One region of the Acetobacterium sp. MES1 genome, then DNA from elsewhere that is predicted to be linked to it. Evidence: riboswitches for the same ligand, from Rfam matches in the RefSeq annotation. Region 1 holds a riboswitch; the other holds the start of a gene.

Region 1 (7,184 bases):
GGCCGCTGCGTCAATGCCTGTCCGATGGGACTTAATCCCAGTATGCTCAGTATTTTAAGTGAGCGGGGACTTTATGAAGAGGCCAAAGCAGATTACGGACTTTTTGATTGTGCCGAATGTGGCAGCTGTGTTTTTGCCTGTCCGGCCAAACGGAATATTGTCCAGTATGTTAAATACAGCAAAGCGCAGAATGCAGCTGCAAAATTGAAAGAAAATCGAGGTTAAGCATCATGGTCGATACAACAATGAATGATAAAATATTTAATGTTTCGATGTCCCCCCATATTCGGGATAATCAGTCCATTGCTAAAATAATGTGGACGGTGATCATTGCATTGACGCCGGCAGCCCTGTTTAGCGCCTTTAATTTCGGATATCGGGTTCTGATTGTGCTGTTAATTGGGATGGGATCAGCGGTTTTATTTGAATATCTGACCCAGAAAATCAGAAAAAAGACCATCACCATCGGTGACGGCAGTGCCTGTTTAACCGGACTGCTGCTGGCCATGTGTCTGCCGCCGACGATTCCCTTTTATATGCCAGCTGTGGGTTCATTTATTGCTATTGTCATCGCCAAACACGCCATGGGCGGCCTGGGTTTTAATATCTTTAATCCGGCCCATATCGGGCGGGCGGCCTTAATGATCTCCTGGCCGGTGGCGATGACAACGTGGAGTAAGATGACCACCGGGGTGGATGTGGTGTCGACGGCGACGCCCCTTAATATTTTAAAACAGCAGGGCTATCAGAAACTGATTGAGACCTTTGGTTCCGCCCCGGACATGTATCAGGCCTTATTCCTGGGCACCAGAAACGGCAGCATTGGCGAAACGTCAACGGTATTGCTGCTACTGGGCGGAGGCTTTTTAATCTATAAAAAATACATTAACTGGCAAGTGCCGGTGGTGATGGTGGGAACGGTGGGAATTCTGACCTGGGTCTTTGGTCCGGCCGGACTCTTTACCGGCGATCCGCTTTTTCATATGATGGCCGGGGGACTGATCATCGGCGCCTTTTTTATGGCCACCGATATGGTGACCATTCCGATTACCATTAAGGGTCAGGTGATTTTTGCCTTAGGGGCGGGGATTCTTACCGTTCTGATTCGTTTAAAGGGCGGCTATCCGGAAGGGGTTTGCTATTCGATTTTATTAATGAACAGCATCACACCACTGATTGACCGATTTGTTCAGCCAGTCCGATTTGGTCTGAGGGGGGAAGTAAAATGACAGAACAACACGGAACTAAGCACTATTCCATTTTTCAGATCGCCATCAATCTGGCCATTGCCTGTTTTATTTCGGGTGCGATTATAGCCGTGACTTATTATTTCACCGCCCCGATCACCCGGCAAAATACCGAAAATACCAAAACTGAAATGATGCAGGAGCTGGTCGCTGAATCGGATCAGTTTGTCCCGGTGCCGGGAAAAACCGACTGGTTTATTGCCAACAAAAACGGCGCGGCGATCGCCTATGTCATCCCGGAAGACACCAAGGGGTATGGCGGCACCATCAAAATGCTGGTGGCGATATCGCCGGAAGGCAAGGAGATTGACTATCAGATCTTGTCGGCCAACGAAACCCCAGGACTGGGCGACAGCGTTGCAAAAGATGAGTTTAAGAAGCAATTCCGCGGTAAAACAGCGGCGGCCATGGTTGTGACCAAAGATCCGGCCAATACCGAGAATATCCAGGCCATCACCGGGGCTACCATTTCGTCCCGGGCTGTGACCGCAGGGGTGAAGACCGCCGAGACAGAGGTTATGGAATACTTGGAGGCACAGAACTGAGATGAAAAATTTATGGGATATTTTTAAAAAAGGTCTGATTGTCGAAAATCCAATTTTTGTGCTGGCACTTAGTCTGTGTCCGGCGTTGGCAGTAACTGCCTCGGCGATCACCGCCTTAACCATGGGGCTGTCAGTGATGTTTGTAATTACCGCCAATAATGTGGTAGTCTCACTGACTCGAAAGCTGGTCAACCCCAAAGTTCGGGTACCGGTGTATATTACCTCGATTGCCACCATCGTTACGCTGGTGCAGCTGTTGCTCCAGGCCTTTGCGCCGGAGCTTTACAAGGCCCTGGGGATTTATTTGGCGCTTATTGTGGTGTTTGCCATTATTCTGGCCCGGGCCGAAGTGTTTGCATCGAAGAACTCGGTGATCCCGTCGTTTTTTGATGGCCTGGGAATGGGGGCCGGTTTTACCCTGGCGCTGCTGCTGATTGGCTGCATCCGGGAACTGTTGGGGGCCGGGTCGATTTTTGGGATCCCGGTGATTGGTGATTGGTATGATCCGGCCTTAATTATGATTTTACCAGCTGGTGGTTTTATCTTAATTGGTTATCTGGTGGGTGGTTTTAAAATGCTGACTGAATATATGGAAAAAGCAGAAGCAAAAAAGGGTGACCGATAATGGAATACGTAACTTTATTTATTAGTGCAGTAATTGTTAATAATTTTGTCTTAACAAAATTTCTGGGATTATGTATCTTTTTTGGCGTCTCAAAAAACTTAAGTGCGTCGATTGGGATGGGGATGGCGGTCACTTCGGTGATGACGCTGAGTTCAATGCTGGCCTGGGTGGTATACAATTTTGTGCTGGTACCACTGAATCTGACCTTTATGACAACAGCGGTGTTTGTCTTGCTGATTGCCAGCTTTGTTCAGTTGCTGGAAATGGTTATTAAAAAACAGGCGCCAGCCCTTTATAATATGTGGGGCATTTATCTGCTCCTGATTGCCACCAACTGCGTTGTTTTGGCGGTGCCGCTGCTTAATGCCGAATCCAGTTTTTCGTTCTTAAAAAGTGTCGTTTATGCAGTCGGTTCGGGCCTGGGTTTTGCCCTGGCGATTATTTTAATGGCCAGCTTAAGAGAAAAACTGCGGCTGGCCGATGTCCCCAAACCACTGGAAGGACTGGGCATTGCCTTTATTCTGGCGGGGATGCTGGCCCTGGCGTTTACCGGTTTTTCCGGGATGATCACATTGTAGAGGAGTGACAGAGATGGAAACAGCATTATTAGTTGTCATTGTGATGTCTGCAATCGGATTGATTTTCGGTCTGATTCTGGCATTTGCCGACAAAAAATTCTCAATTGAGGTGAATCCGCTGATTCACGTTGTCGATGACATTTTGCCCAAAGGTCAGTGTGGTAGCTGCGGTTATGCTGGCTGTCTGGCTTATGCCGAGGCCGTGGTGTTAAACCCGGAGGTGACCCCCAATTTATGTATCCCCGGGAAAAAGCCAGTGGCTGATTTGGTGGCGGAATTAACCGGAAAGTCGGCGCCGGAAATTGAACCGCAGATTGCCCAGGTGCGCTGTAAAAATACCATTACCCATGCCATCAAAAAATACAATTATGCTGGGGTGGAAGATTGCATTGCCGCCAGCCTGATTCAGGGTGGACCCAAGGGCTGCAAATATGGGTGCGTTGGTTTCGGGACCTGTGTTCATAGTTGTCCTTTTGGGGCGATGACCATGGGTACGGATCATCTGCCGTTGGTGGATAAAAAGAAGTGTACCGGTTGTGGCAAGTGTGCCACGGTTTGTCCCAAGGCGATTATTCACATGACGGCCATCGGGGCTCCGGTGGCGGTGCTCTGTAATTCCCGGGACAAGGGCGTAATTGCCCGCAAACTGTGTTCGGTGGATTGTCTGGGCTGTGGACTGTGTACAAAAAGCTGTCTGTACGATGCCATCACAGTTGAAAATAATCTGGCGGTGGTTAATCCGAAAATATGTCTGGAAAAATGCAGCAATCCAACTTGCCTTGAAAAATGTCCAACCGGAGCAATTTATGATTTGAGACAGTAAAAGCTGCAAAAAAAAACAGCCGGTCCGAATGACCGTGCTGTTTTTTTATATTAGGAATGAAAAGAAAAAGAGGAGATGTTTATCTCTAGTGTTTATCTTAGGCCTTGAACCTTTAGCCAAACTTTGAAAGAGGTTAAGTTTAAGTTAAATTAAGAATTGAATGGCCGATTCAAACAGTCGAATCAGATGGGAACCCCGTTGACAAAAATCCGGTGATATGATAACCTTTATCACAATTAAAGAGTTGGGGAGCTTATGCATTTAGGCTGAGAGGAAGTAAATCGCTGCTTCGACCCATGTACCTGATACGGATAATGCCGGCGTAGGGAATTTATGTCAAACTGCTGTGCATTCGTGTACAGTTTTTTTTGTTTAAATCAGGATCGCTACGATCAGGAAACTGATTTAATTAATACTTCATTGCAAAAGTTCCGTGAGCTTTGGGCCCAGTTTCGCGCGAAACAATTTCTACACTGTACGGCGGACAGTTCGATGAACTGTTCGCCTACACGTTACGAAATTGTTTGTGGAAACTGCACCCAAAGCAATGATTGTTCGATGTTTTTTATTCTCACAAAAACCTAATGAATAGAAAGAGGTAAGCTTATGTTTGAAAAAATCCTTAAAAATGTCAGGAATCAGCCGCCGCTGGTTCATTCTATCACCAACTATGTGACAGTGAACGACTGCGCCAACATCGTGTTGGCCTGCGGAGGGGCTCCGATTATGGCTGACGATATCAATGAGGTCGAAGAAATTATTGCCATTTGCAATGCCCTGGTCATTAATATCGGCACCCTTAACGAACGGACGGTGGCATCAATGATTAAGGCCGGGAAAGAAGCCAACCGTCTCGGTCGGCCGGTAATTCTCGATCCGGTCGGTGCCGGGGCTTCGACACTGCGAACAGAGACCGTCTTTAAGCTGTTAAAGGAAGTGCAGTTTAGCGTGATCCGGGGCAATGTCTCGGAAATCAAAACCATCGCTTCAGGCAGTGGCAGAACCAAAGGGGTCGATGCCGATATCAGCGATGCCATCACTGAAGATAATCTGGACGGGATGGTCGCTTTTGTCAAAGCCCTCAGCCAAAAAAACGGGGCGGTTATTGCCATCACCGGCGCCATCGACATTGTCGCCGACAGCCAGAAAGCCCTGGTGATTCGCAACGGTCATCCGATGATGTCCCGGATTACCGGCACCGGTTGTATGCTGACCACAGTCATTGGCAGTTATTGTGGCGCCAATCCCGATGATCTGCTGCAGGCTACCGCCGCCGCCGTCAGTTGCCTGGGCTTGTGCGGTGAGCTGGCCTTTGCCAGGGTTGAGGCCGATCAGGCCGGAACGGCATCCTTTCGTACCTATCTGATCGATGCCATGAGCCGAATGGATGCCCAAACATTAGCAGGAGGAATAAAGATTGAAACTCGATAAGCAGACCATGCGGCTATATGCCGTTACCGATCGCAGTTGGCTGGGTGATCAAACCCTGGTTCAGCAGGTGGAAGAAACCTTAAAAGGTGGGGCTACCTTTATTCAGCTGCGGGAAAAGGAGCTGGAAGCTGAGGACTTTATCCGGGAAGCCCGGGTCATTAAAAAACTGACCGATGCCTACAAAATTCCCTTTGTTATTAATGATGCCGTTGAGGTGGCTCTGGCGGTGGATGCTGACGGGGTACATGTCGGCCAGGACGATATGGATGCCGGAGAGCTTCGAAAACGGATCGGGGATAAAATCATCGGTGTTTCGGCGGATACGGTGGAGCTGGCATTAAAAGCCGAAGCCGATGGTGCCGACTATATCGGGGTTGGGGCCATCTATGCCACGGATACCAAAACCGATGCCACGGTGGTGGCCTTTGAAACGATTGCGGCGATCTGTCAGGCAGTATCGATTCCGGTGGTGGCCATCGGGGGTCTCAACGAAACCAATATTCATCGCTTAGCTGGTACGGGGGTGGACGGGGTTGCCCTGGTATCGGCGATTTTTTCAAAAGCCGATATTTGCAAAGCAACCCGGGAACTTCGACAATTATCTGAGGCGATGACCAGGGCATGAATCAGGTGAGTATAAACACGGAGGGGATCATCTTTGATCTGGACGGCACCTTGATTGACTCGATGTCGGCCTGGGAAAACATTGGCAGTGATTTTTTAAGAAAACATGGGATTGTTCCCCCGGATGATTTAAATGAGACCATCAAAATCATGAGTTTTGCCGAATCGGCCCGGTATTTTATTGAAGTTTATGGGATCGCCATGACCGAAGAACAGGTGGGGGATGAAATTAATGGGATGATCCGGGATAATTATGCCACACACATCGAACTAAAGCCCTTTGTCCGGGAAGTGCTGAATCAGTATTTTAATCAAGGCATCAAAATGGGAATTTTAACCGCTACTCACAAGTCCTTGACAGAACTGATTTTAGAGCGCTTTGGTCTGCTGAATCATTTTGATTTTATTCTGACGTCCGGGATGACTGGTTTACCCAAAAGTCAGCCGGAGATTTACCATCGGGCGGTGTCCCAGCTACAAATACCGGCCCAGCAGATTACCATTTTTGAAGATGCCCTGTATTGTATCCGGGCGGCCAGAGCGACCGGCTGCCAGCTGGTGGGGGTTTATGATGAAGCCTCCAAAAATGATTGGAATGAGATCCAGAAGCTTTCGGATTTGAGTATTATGAGTTTTAAGGAGTTGCTGTGAGAAAAAAAGTCTTATCCATTGCCGGTTCGGATTGCAGCGGTGGCGCTGGCATCCAGGCTGATATCAAAACAATCATGGCTCATGGTAGCTATGCGATGACGGCAATCACCGTGTTGACCGCCCAAAATACCACCGGAGTCTATGGGATCGCCGAAGTGGCCAGTGAATTTGTCGAACAACAACTGGATTGTATCTTTACTGATATTTTTCCGGATGCCGTTAAAATTGGAATGGTTTATCGTGCCGAAATCATCGGAAGTATTGCCAGAAAACTAACGCAACATCAGGCCAGAAATGTTGTTCTTGATCCGGTGATGGTGGCCACCAGTGGGGGAAAACTGTTGAGTAATGATGCCATTGAAGCATTAAAAACCGAGCTGATGCCGCTGGCGGATCTCATCACGCCGAATATTCCCGAGGCCCAATGCTTATGTGGCTTTGACATTCGCTCAAAAGCCGAGATGGTTAGCGCCGCAAAAAAAATTGCCACAATCTACGCTGGTAACATTCTGATCAAGGGTGGTCATCTGGTTGAGTCCGCTGATGATTTTTTGTTGCTTCAGAATGGTGATCAACGAGCTGAAATCTGGTTGCCTGGGGAAAGAATAAAGAATCCCAATTCTCACGGCACCGGTTGCACCCTTTCCACGGCAATTGCCT
Region 2 (7,184 bases), on a different contig from region 1:
AAAATCCTTGCGATTGGAGAGGATACCCAGATTATCGAGCAAGGCCAGCTTCTTCATTTGCTGGTCATTTTTTTTGATAATCCGCTGAACAATAATCAGCACCGAGGTCAGCACCAGGATGACAACAAAGAGATCATAATACAATTGCTGATTAAAAGACTGGGCCAGTTCCGAGGTATCTTTTCGGACAATCAGCGTCCAGTCCAGCTCTTCAATATAATGGCTGATGATGTATTGCTGATTATATAAGTTGTCGTCGTTAAAGACGTTGATGGCATCCGCTTTATTATAGAGATCGGGTCCGATAGCGGCATAGATGTCGAGATCGTTGATGTTTTGATTTTCAATCAGATTGGGATTGGTGTGGGCCTGGATCAAACCCGTTTCATCAACCAGAAAGGCTTCCAAATCATAGTCCCGTTCAAAATTTTCCAGCAGTTCCTGAACATAGGTCATTTCAATGCCAACCCCGGCCACCCCCATCAAGTTGCCCTGTTCGTCAAGGATTTTGCAATTGATAAAGATGGTTAAGCGCTGGTTATCGACCTGATCCTGATCCACGTCCAAGACATACAGCTTATCCTGATTGATAAAATCATAGTACCATTGATCATGGTCATCCTGGGGTGAAATGGTTTTAAACAAGCCGTTGTAATGAAAATAATTCAGCGATTGGGCAGAAATCAGAAAGACTGAATGATAATTATATTTGCTTCGGATACCTTCCAGATAATCAATGATTTCCGGATTGCGTTGCGGGTCTTCCTGGGCCAGCCACTGTTTGACAAAGCTGTCATTAGCCATGGTCAGGCTGACAAAAATCGGTTTAGTCAGTTCGTTATTGATTTCTGAATAAATATTGGTGGAGGTGAGTTTGGAAATATTCAGTACATCATCTTTAATAATTTTGCTGTAGGTGGTAAAGCTGAAGAATACAATCGCCACGATACCAACGAGGATAATCAGTGAGATGAGCAGTCCGACTTTATTACGTTGTTTCATAATGGCCTCGTCAGATTCGTTTTATTTCAATTTTTAACATTAAAAAGAGGTTTTGTCAATCATAATTAACAAAACCTCTTTTGATTGGGTCTGGCCATTATCTGATTCATCGCAGGTGTCAGATCGTCAGATCGATATGCTGGATGGTTCCGGCCGAACCATTTTCGTTTAAATAGATCCCGGTGCGCTGGAGTTGGCCGTTAGTCTGATTGTTGGCGCCTTTAAGGGCAAAGCTGGTATTGACGTTACCCAGATAAATGGCACCGATCCCTTTTTGGCCCAGAGCCATCAAAACATCTTTACCAGCAGCATCTTTGGACCAGATTTGCAATTTGTCATAAATAGCATCATTTTCATCGATCCAGTTATTGCCATCGGTATCGTACTTAGCCAGATCGTCAAAACCGTTGCCGCTTTGCGGCCCGAAGAGTTCGCTGCCGTCATTAATAGTGCCGTCTTCATTGAGATCCAGGGCCAGAAAGCCGCTGCCGGGACCGACAAAAGAAATTTGGTCGAGGCTGCCGTTGGCATCAATATCAAAGGCATATTTTTGCTCAGAGAGTGAGGCACTGCCAGTTCCGAAATTGATGACCAGCGGGTCGACTTGAACGGGTTCATTGCCAGCTTTGATATCCAGATTGGACTGGGAGATGAATTCCCGACTGAGATTTAATTGCAGATCGATATTGATCTGTCGGCCATCGGCAGTTGTGACGGCTGCCTGGGCCTGAAATGACGTGCTCTGGGCTTCATAGTGGGTGACACTCTGATGGTATTCAAAGCCACCACTGGCAGGAACGCTGTTGCGGGGTTGTGCACCGGCTAAACCCTGAGCCCATCCGGCGGCAGCACTCAGCAGTGAACTCCGGGTGGAATAGGCACTTTGGATCGCCTGACTCATTTTCGGGTCTTCCAGAGTGGCTTTTTTGGGCACCACAAATCTGATTTTTTTCTTGGTCAGTGCCTCAATCATCCGTTTTAGCAGGGTCAGCTGTTGTTCTTCCTTACTGGTCAGGGAGGAGGTTTCCTCCTCTTCGGCTGGGGCCGCCGATAGTGGCGCCGGGTTGTTTAACTGCAGATTTTTAGCCGCTTCTGATATTTCAAGGGTATCCATTCCCTTTGCTGAAGAAATGGTTGTGGTTGTCGTTTTAGAGTTGCCCTGAGCATCCCAGCTACGCAAGGATTCGACCGTTTTGGTGGCTTCCTTATAACTGCTTTGGCTGGCCATTGTAACGTTTGAACTTTCGATTTTCATAAATCCACCTCCATGTTTTTACGAAATGATTACGCCAGAAATAGACGCAATCCGCTAACATGGATATCGGCTGATTAAGAAAAAAGATAAGCTAAAATTGATCAAAAAACGAATAAAGTTGATTAATTCTCAGCGTGCAGGGACACGGTTTGACCATCCAGAATCATATTGGTGGTGCGCACCGCACACATTTTCCCGCACATTGAGCAGCTATGTTTTTCTTCGGTGGGGGTGCTTTCATAATAAGCCTGGGCTTTTTCGCCATCAATGGCCAGCTCAAACATGGTTTCCCAGTCAATCTGGCGTCGGGCATCGGACATTATATTATCCCAGTCCCGGGCCTGGGGAATGCCTTTGGCAATGTCGGCGGCATGAGCGGCAATCTTGGTTGCGATGATACCGTCCTTGACGTCATTGATATCGGGCAACCGTAAATGTTCGGCTGGCGTCACATAACAAAGAAAATCGGCGCCGTTGGCAGCAGCGATGGCACCGCCAATGGCGGCGGTAATATGATCATAGCCTGGAGCCACATCGGTGACCAGCGGACCGAGGACATAGAAGGGGGCATTGTGACACAGCCTTTTTTGAATAACCATATTGGCGGCAATCTCGTTGATGCCCATATGGCCCGGGCCTTCAACCATTACCTGAACGTCTTTAGCCCAGGCCCGTTTGGTCAGATGACCCAGTTCAATCAGTTCGCTGAGCTGGGAAGCATCAGAGCTGTCGTCAATACAGCCCGGGCGCAGGGCATCCCCCAAGCTGATGGTGACATCAAACTCCCGGAGGATTTCTAAAAACTCGTCGTAATATTCATAAAAGGGATTTTCGTTGCCGGTCATTTCCATCCAGGCAAAGATCAGTGAGCCACCCCGGGAGACAATATTGGTGCGTCGACCCGACCGCTTAAAGGCTTCCACCGCCCGCTTATTGATTCCGGCGTGGATGGTCATAAAGTCCACCCCTTCTTCGGCGTGGGCCCGAACCACCCGCATGAAATCCTGGGCGGTAATCGCCTGCAGATCTTTTTCCAGGTAGCCGATGGCATCATACATCGGAACCGTACCGATCATTGCCGGCGACAGTTCAAGCAGCTGCTTTCTAAAGGTATTGGTTTTTCCATAATTACTTAAATCCATAATCGCTTCGGCCCCAAATTTCAGGGATAGTTTGACCTTTTCCAGCTCCAGACTATAATCGTTACAATCCCCCGAGACCCCCAGGTTGACATTGATTTTGGTTTTCAGACCAGTACCGATGCCTTCCGGCGACAGGGTGAGATGTCGGACATTGGCCGGGATGGCAACCTGGCCACAGGCGACCAAAGCCATCAGTTTGGTCACATCAAGGCCTTCTTTTTGGGCCACGGTTTTCATTTCCGGGGTGATAATCCCCTTTTTTGCCGCCTCCATTTGGGTTTGGTAATTTTTCACAAGCGTTTCCTTTCTGATTTAAAATCTGGGGTAATAAAAAAGTGCCTTCCACAATAGGAAAGCACCAAACGTACGTATTAGAAATTAAGCTAAAACGCCTTGCCTCCCTACGTTAGTATTAACTAACAGGTTCAAAGGGTCAGGTTTTAACCTTCTCAACAATAAGTCCCCCCGCAAAAAATATTTAATTGTCAGCATTATATCATGGAAAATGAAAATGTCAAGATGTAAGAGTCGATCGGGTTGGTTCGAAATAAGTGCCCCCAGGGGGACTATACCAACAGCACGGCCATAAGTGCATTTTTATCGGGTGTCCCCAAAGGCCTGTTTATAGTCCGGGGATCAGGTCAAAAATTGCAGTGGAATTTACAAATAGGGACTGTCATTTTTGTTTGATTATTGTTATGATAAGGTTAAGGATCGATTTTAAGGATAAAAGCGCCGGTATACGGATACAATCAGAAAATGGCAATGCTAACGTTTAATAATTGTCGGATGTGTCAGAAAGAAATCAATGAATAACGTGAGTGTTGATTTTGAACAAATCACCGTTGCTGATAAAATGAAAACGATTGACAAATAAAAACGGGTCAAAGAAGAAGACCGAGATGGTGTCAGATGAAATTGAAATATAAAATAATTATAATCGCCCTTTGCAGTGCTGCAGTGCTTCTGGGGGTAACCTACGGAATTTTTTATTGGGTTTTTTACGGTTATGTTGACAATGCCCAGAAAAATCAGATGGATAAAGATTTTGAAATGGTTGAGACGATTATTGACAACGAAAAAGAAAACTTTAATAGCATTTTAAAGGATTGGGCCTATTGGGACGATACCTATAATTTTATCAATGATCATAATCCGGATTACGTGACCGTCAATCTGAATGACGAGACCATGGAAAACCTTGATTTAAACATGATGCTCTTTGTCAACCAAAGCGGTGTGGTGGTTGGCGCTGACGATTTTGACCTGACTGCAGAACAGACGGCGGCCCTGATTGAAAAAATTACCCGGAATAACTTTTATACCGGACTGTTGACGGATAATGCAGATGTCACAACGCATTTGATGATACTGGAAGGACAGCCCTATTTGATCGCCACCGGGCGGGTGAACAATTCCAATCATAATGCGGTCAGTAATGGTAGTCTGGTGATGGTCAGAACCTTTGATGACGAAATGACGGCTTACATTGAATCCTTAACAGGCGTCAATGTGGAATTGAGAGAAGCAGAAGCGGCGGCCACCATTCTCAAAAATCAAATTAGCAAAAGAGAATTTGATGGCAAACCCTATCTCACCGCCAGTCGGCTCTTCCCGGATGGCAGTGGCGAAGAAAATCTGGTCATGACGATTTCCCGGATGGAAGAAAACTACAGCTTTGTCAAGCACCAATTTAACCTCTTTATGGTCAGTTTTGTTGTCTTATTGTTACTGGTGCTGGGTATTGATTATTTAATTGTGAATCGCTATTTTTTAAAAAGAATCGAAAAACTGATCGCCTTTACCAAAGAAGTGGGGATAAAACGGGATACTTCCCTATCGATCAGCATGGAAGGGCAGGACGAGCTTAAAACCCTGGCGGTTTCCACCAATCAGATGCTTCAGGAAATTGATCAGGCGAATCAGCAGATTAAAATGATGGATGAACGCTATCGTCTGATTATGGAAGCCACCAATGACGGGTATCTGGATGTCTGGCTGCAAAAAAAAGAAGCGTATATCAGCCCTGAGTGGAAGCGGTTAATCGGCTATCGGGGGAAAGATGGCCGTCAGCTTTATGAGGATTATTTTTTAAAAATACATGGGGATTGCAAAAACCGGTTGGAAAGCAGTTTTATGGATATGCTCAGTGGTAAGGTGGACTACTTTGAAGGAGAATACCGGGTAATGTCGGAGCATTATGGCGTGATCTGGGTGTCCCATCGTGGTAAGGTGGTTCAGCGTGATCAGAACAATGAGCCGATTCGTTTTATCAGTACCCTGTCGGATATCACCAGAAGAAAGATCAATGAGGAAGAAATTCTCTTTTTGAGTTATTCAGATCCCCTGACTCGGCTCAAAAACCGGGCTTACATGAAAAAACAGTTTGAGGTTCTCAGTCAGCAACAAAATCCCCACTATTTTATTATCATGTGTGATATCAACGGTCTCAAGCTGACCAACGATGCCTTTGGTCATCAGGAGGGGGATCAGGTCATGGTGGCAGTGAGTAATGTGCTAAGGCGGATCTGTCGACCCACCGATTTTATTTCCCGATGGCCAGGTGATGAGTTTGTTATTTTACTTAAGGACATTGACCAGGAAGGCGTCTGTCAGCTGATCCGGGAGATTACGGATGAAACGGATAAAATTCGGGATTTTCACTTAAATGTCAGTTTAGCCATGGGTTATGCAGAAAGCAATGTGGATCTGAAAAGGCCGGAAGATGTGTTGAATCTGGCTGAAAATCGGATGTATCGTAATAAGCTGATGGAAAGCAGCAGTTCCCGGAATGCCACAATCCGATCTCTGGCCCGCACCCTCCATGAAAAAAGCACCGAAACCGAAGCCCATACCATGCGGATTACCCAGTTGAGCAAGGCCCTGGGCAGCCGTTTAAATCTCCGCAAGGATCAGCTGGACGAACTGGAGCTGTTATCGCTGCTCCATGATATCGGCAAAATCGGGATCCCGGAATATATTCTTGATAAACCGTCTAAACTTAGTAAGGAAGAATGGGAAATCATTAAAACCCATCCGGAAATCGGCTATCGGATTGCCAAGTCAACCCCCGCACTGGAACATATTGCCGAGGATATTCTGGCTCACCATGAAAAATATGACGGCAGCGGCTATCCCAATGGGTTAAAAGGCCAAACGATTCCCTACCTGGGTCGTATCATCAACGTGATTGATTCCTTTGATGTCATGACCCACAGCCGCAGTTATAAAAAGGCTAATGATCTGTCCTACGCCATCAGTGAGCTAAAAGGTTGTTCTGGCACTCAGTTTGACCCGGAAATCGTCAGAGTCTTTCTTAACATGATCGCCGATGAAGGTTTGCCGGTACAACTGGAAATCGTAGTGTCAAGCAATAATCAGGAAAATAAAAGTTAACAATAATAAATTTAAGGAGGAATCAGATATGACAGAGATCATTCAATTAGGGGCCATGGCGCCAGATTTTGCGTTGGTGGATCAAAATGGGGAGCTGGTCACCCTGAGTCAGTTTAAAGGGAAAAAGGTGCTTTTATCCTGGCATCCTTTGGCCTGGACCTCGGTATGCACCGATCAGATGCGTTCCCTTGATCGCAATGCCGATCGTTTTGCCGAAAAGAACACCGTGGTATTGGGTCTCAGTGTTGATCCCCAGCCATGCAAATCAGTATGGGCCCGGGCCTTATGTCTAAAACAGCTCAAGATCCTCTCGGATTTTAATCCCCTGGGGGCGGTTGCCCGGTCCTATGGGATCTTCAGCACCGAACATGGCGCTTCCAAACGGGCCA

What was found. Region 1 has a riboswitch for thiamine pyrophosphate ahead of thiM (hydroxyethylthiazole kinase). Riboswitches for the same ligand answer to the same signal wherever they lie in the genome.
Region 2: it holds a riboswitch for thiamine pyrophosphate, as region 1 does, so the genes downstream of both, thiC (phosphomethylpyrimidine synthase ThiC) here and thiM (hydroxyethylthiazole kinase) in region 1, are expected to answer to the same signal.

Annotation. Positions count from the first base shown of each region.
Region 1 covers NZ_MJUY01000013.1:418,969-426,152, forward strand. The annotation lists gene rsxC (electron transport complex subunit RsxC) at 1-225, shown strand, start outside; gene BI182_RS05910 (RnfABCDGE type electron transport complex subunit D) at 231-1,229, shown strand; gene BI182_RS05915 (RnfABCDGE type electron transport complex subunit G) at 1,226-1,792, shown strand; gene rsxE (electron transport complex subunit RsxE) at 1,794-2,417, shown strand; gene BI182_RS05925 (electron transport complex protein RnfA) at 2,417-2,995, shown strand; gene rnfB (RnfABCDGE type electron transport complex subunit B) at 3,009-3,818, shown strand; TPP riboswitch at 4,054-4,164, shown strand; gene thiM (hydroxyethylthiazole kinase) at 4,425-5,249, shown strand; gene thiE (thiamine phosphate synthase) at 5,236-5,874, shown strand; gene BI182_RS05945 (HAD family hydrolase) at 5,880-6,524, shown strand; gene thiD (bifunctional hydroxymethylpyrimidine kinase/phosphomethylpyrimidine kinase) at 6,521-7,184, shown strand, end outside.
Region 2 covers NZ_MJUY01000009.1:49,821-57,004, reverse strand. The annotation lists gene BI182_RS02850 (sensor domain-containing diguanylate cyclase) at 1-1,002, opposite strand, end outside; gene BI182_RS02845 (SPM autocatalytic domain-containing protein) at 1,121-2,257, opposite strand; gene thiC (phosphomethylpyrimidine synthase ThiC) at 2,380-3,672, opposite strand; TPP riboswitch at 3,780-3,876, opposite strand; gene BI182_RS02835 (HD domain-containing phosphohydrolase) at 4,312-6,795, shown strand; gene BI182_RS02830 (redoxin domain-containing protein) at 6,824-7,184, shown strand, end outside.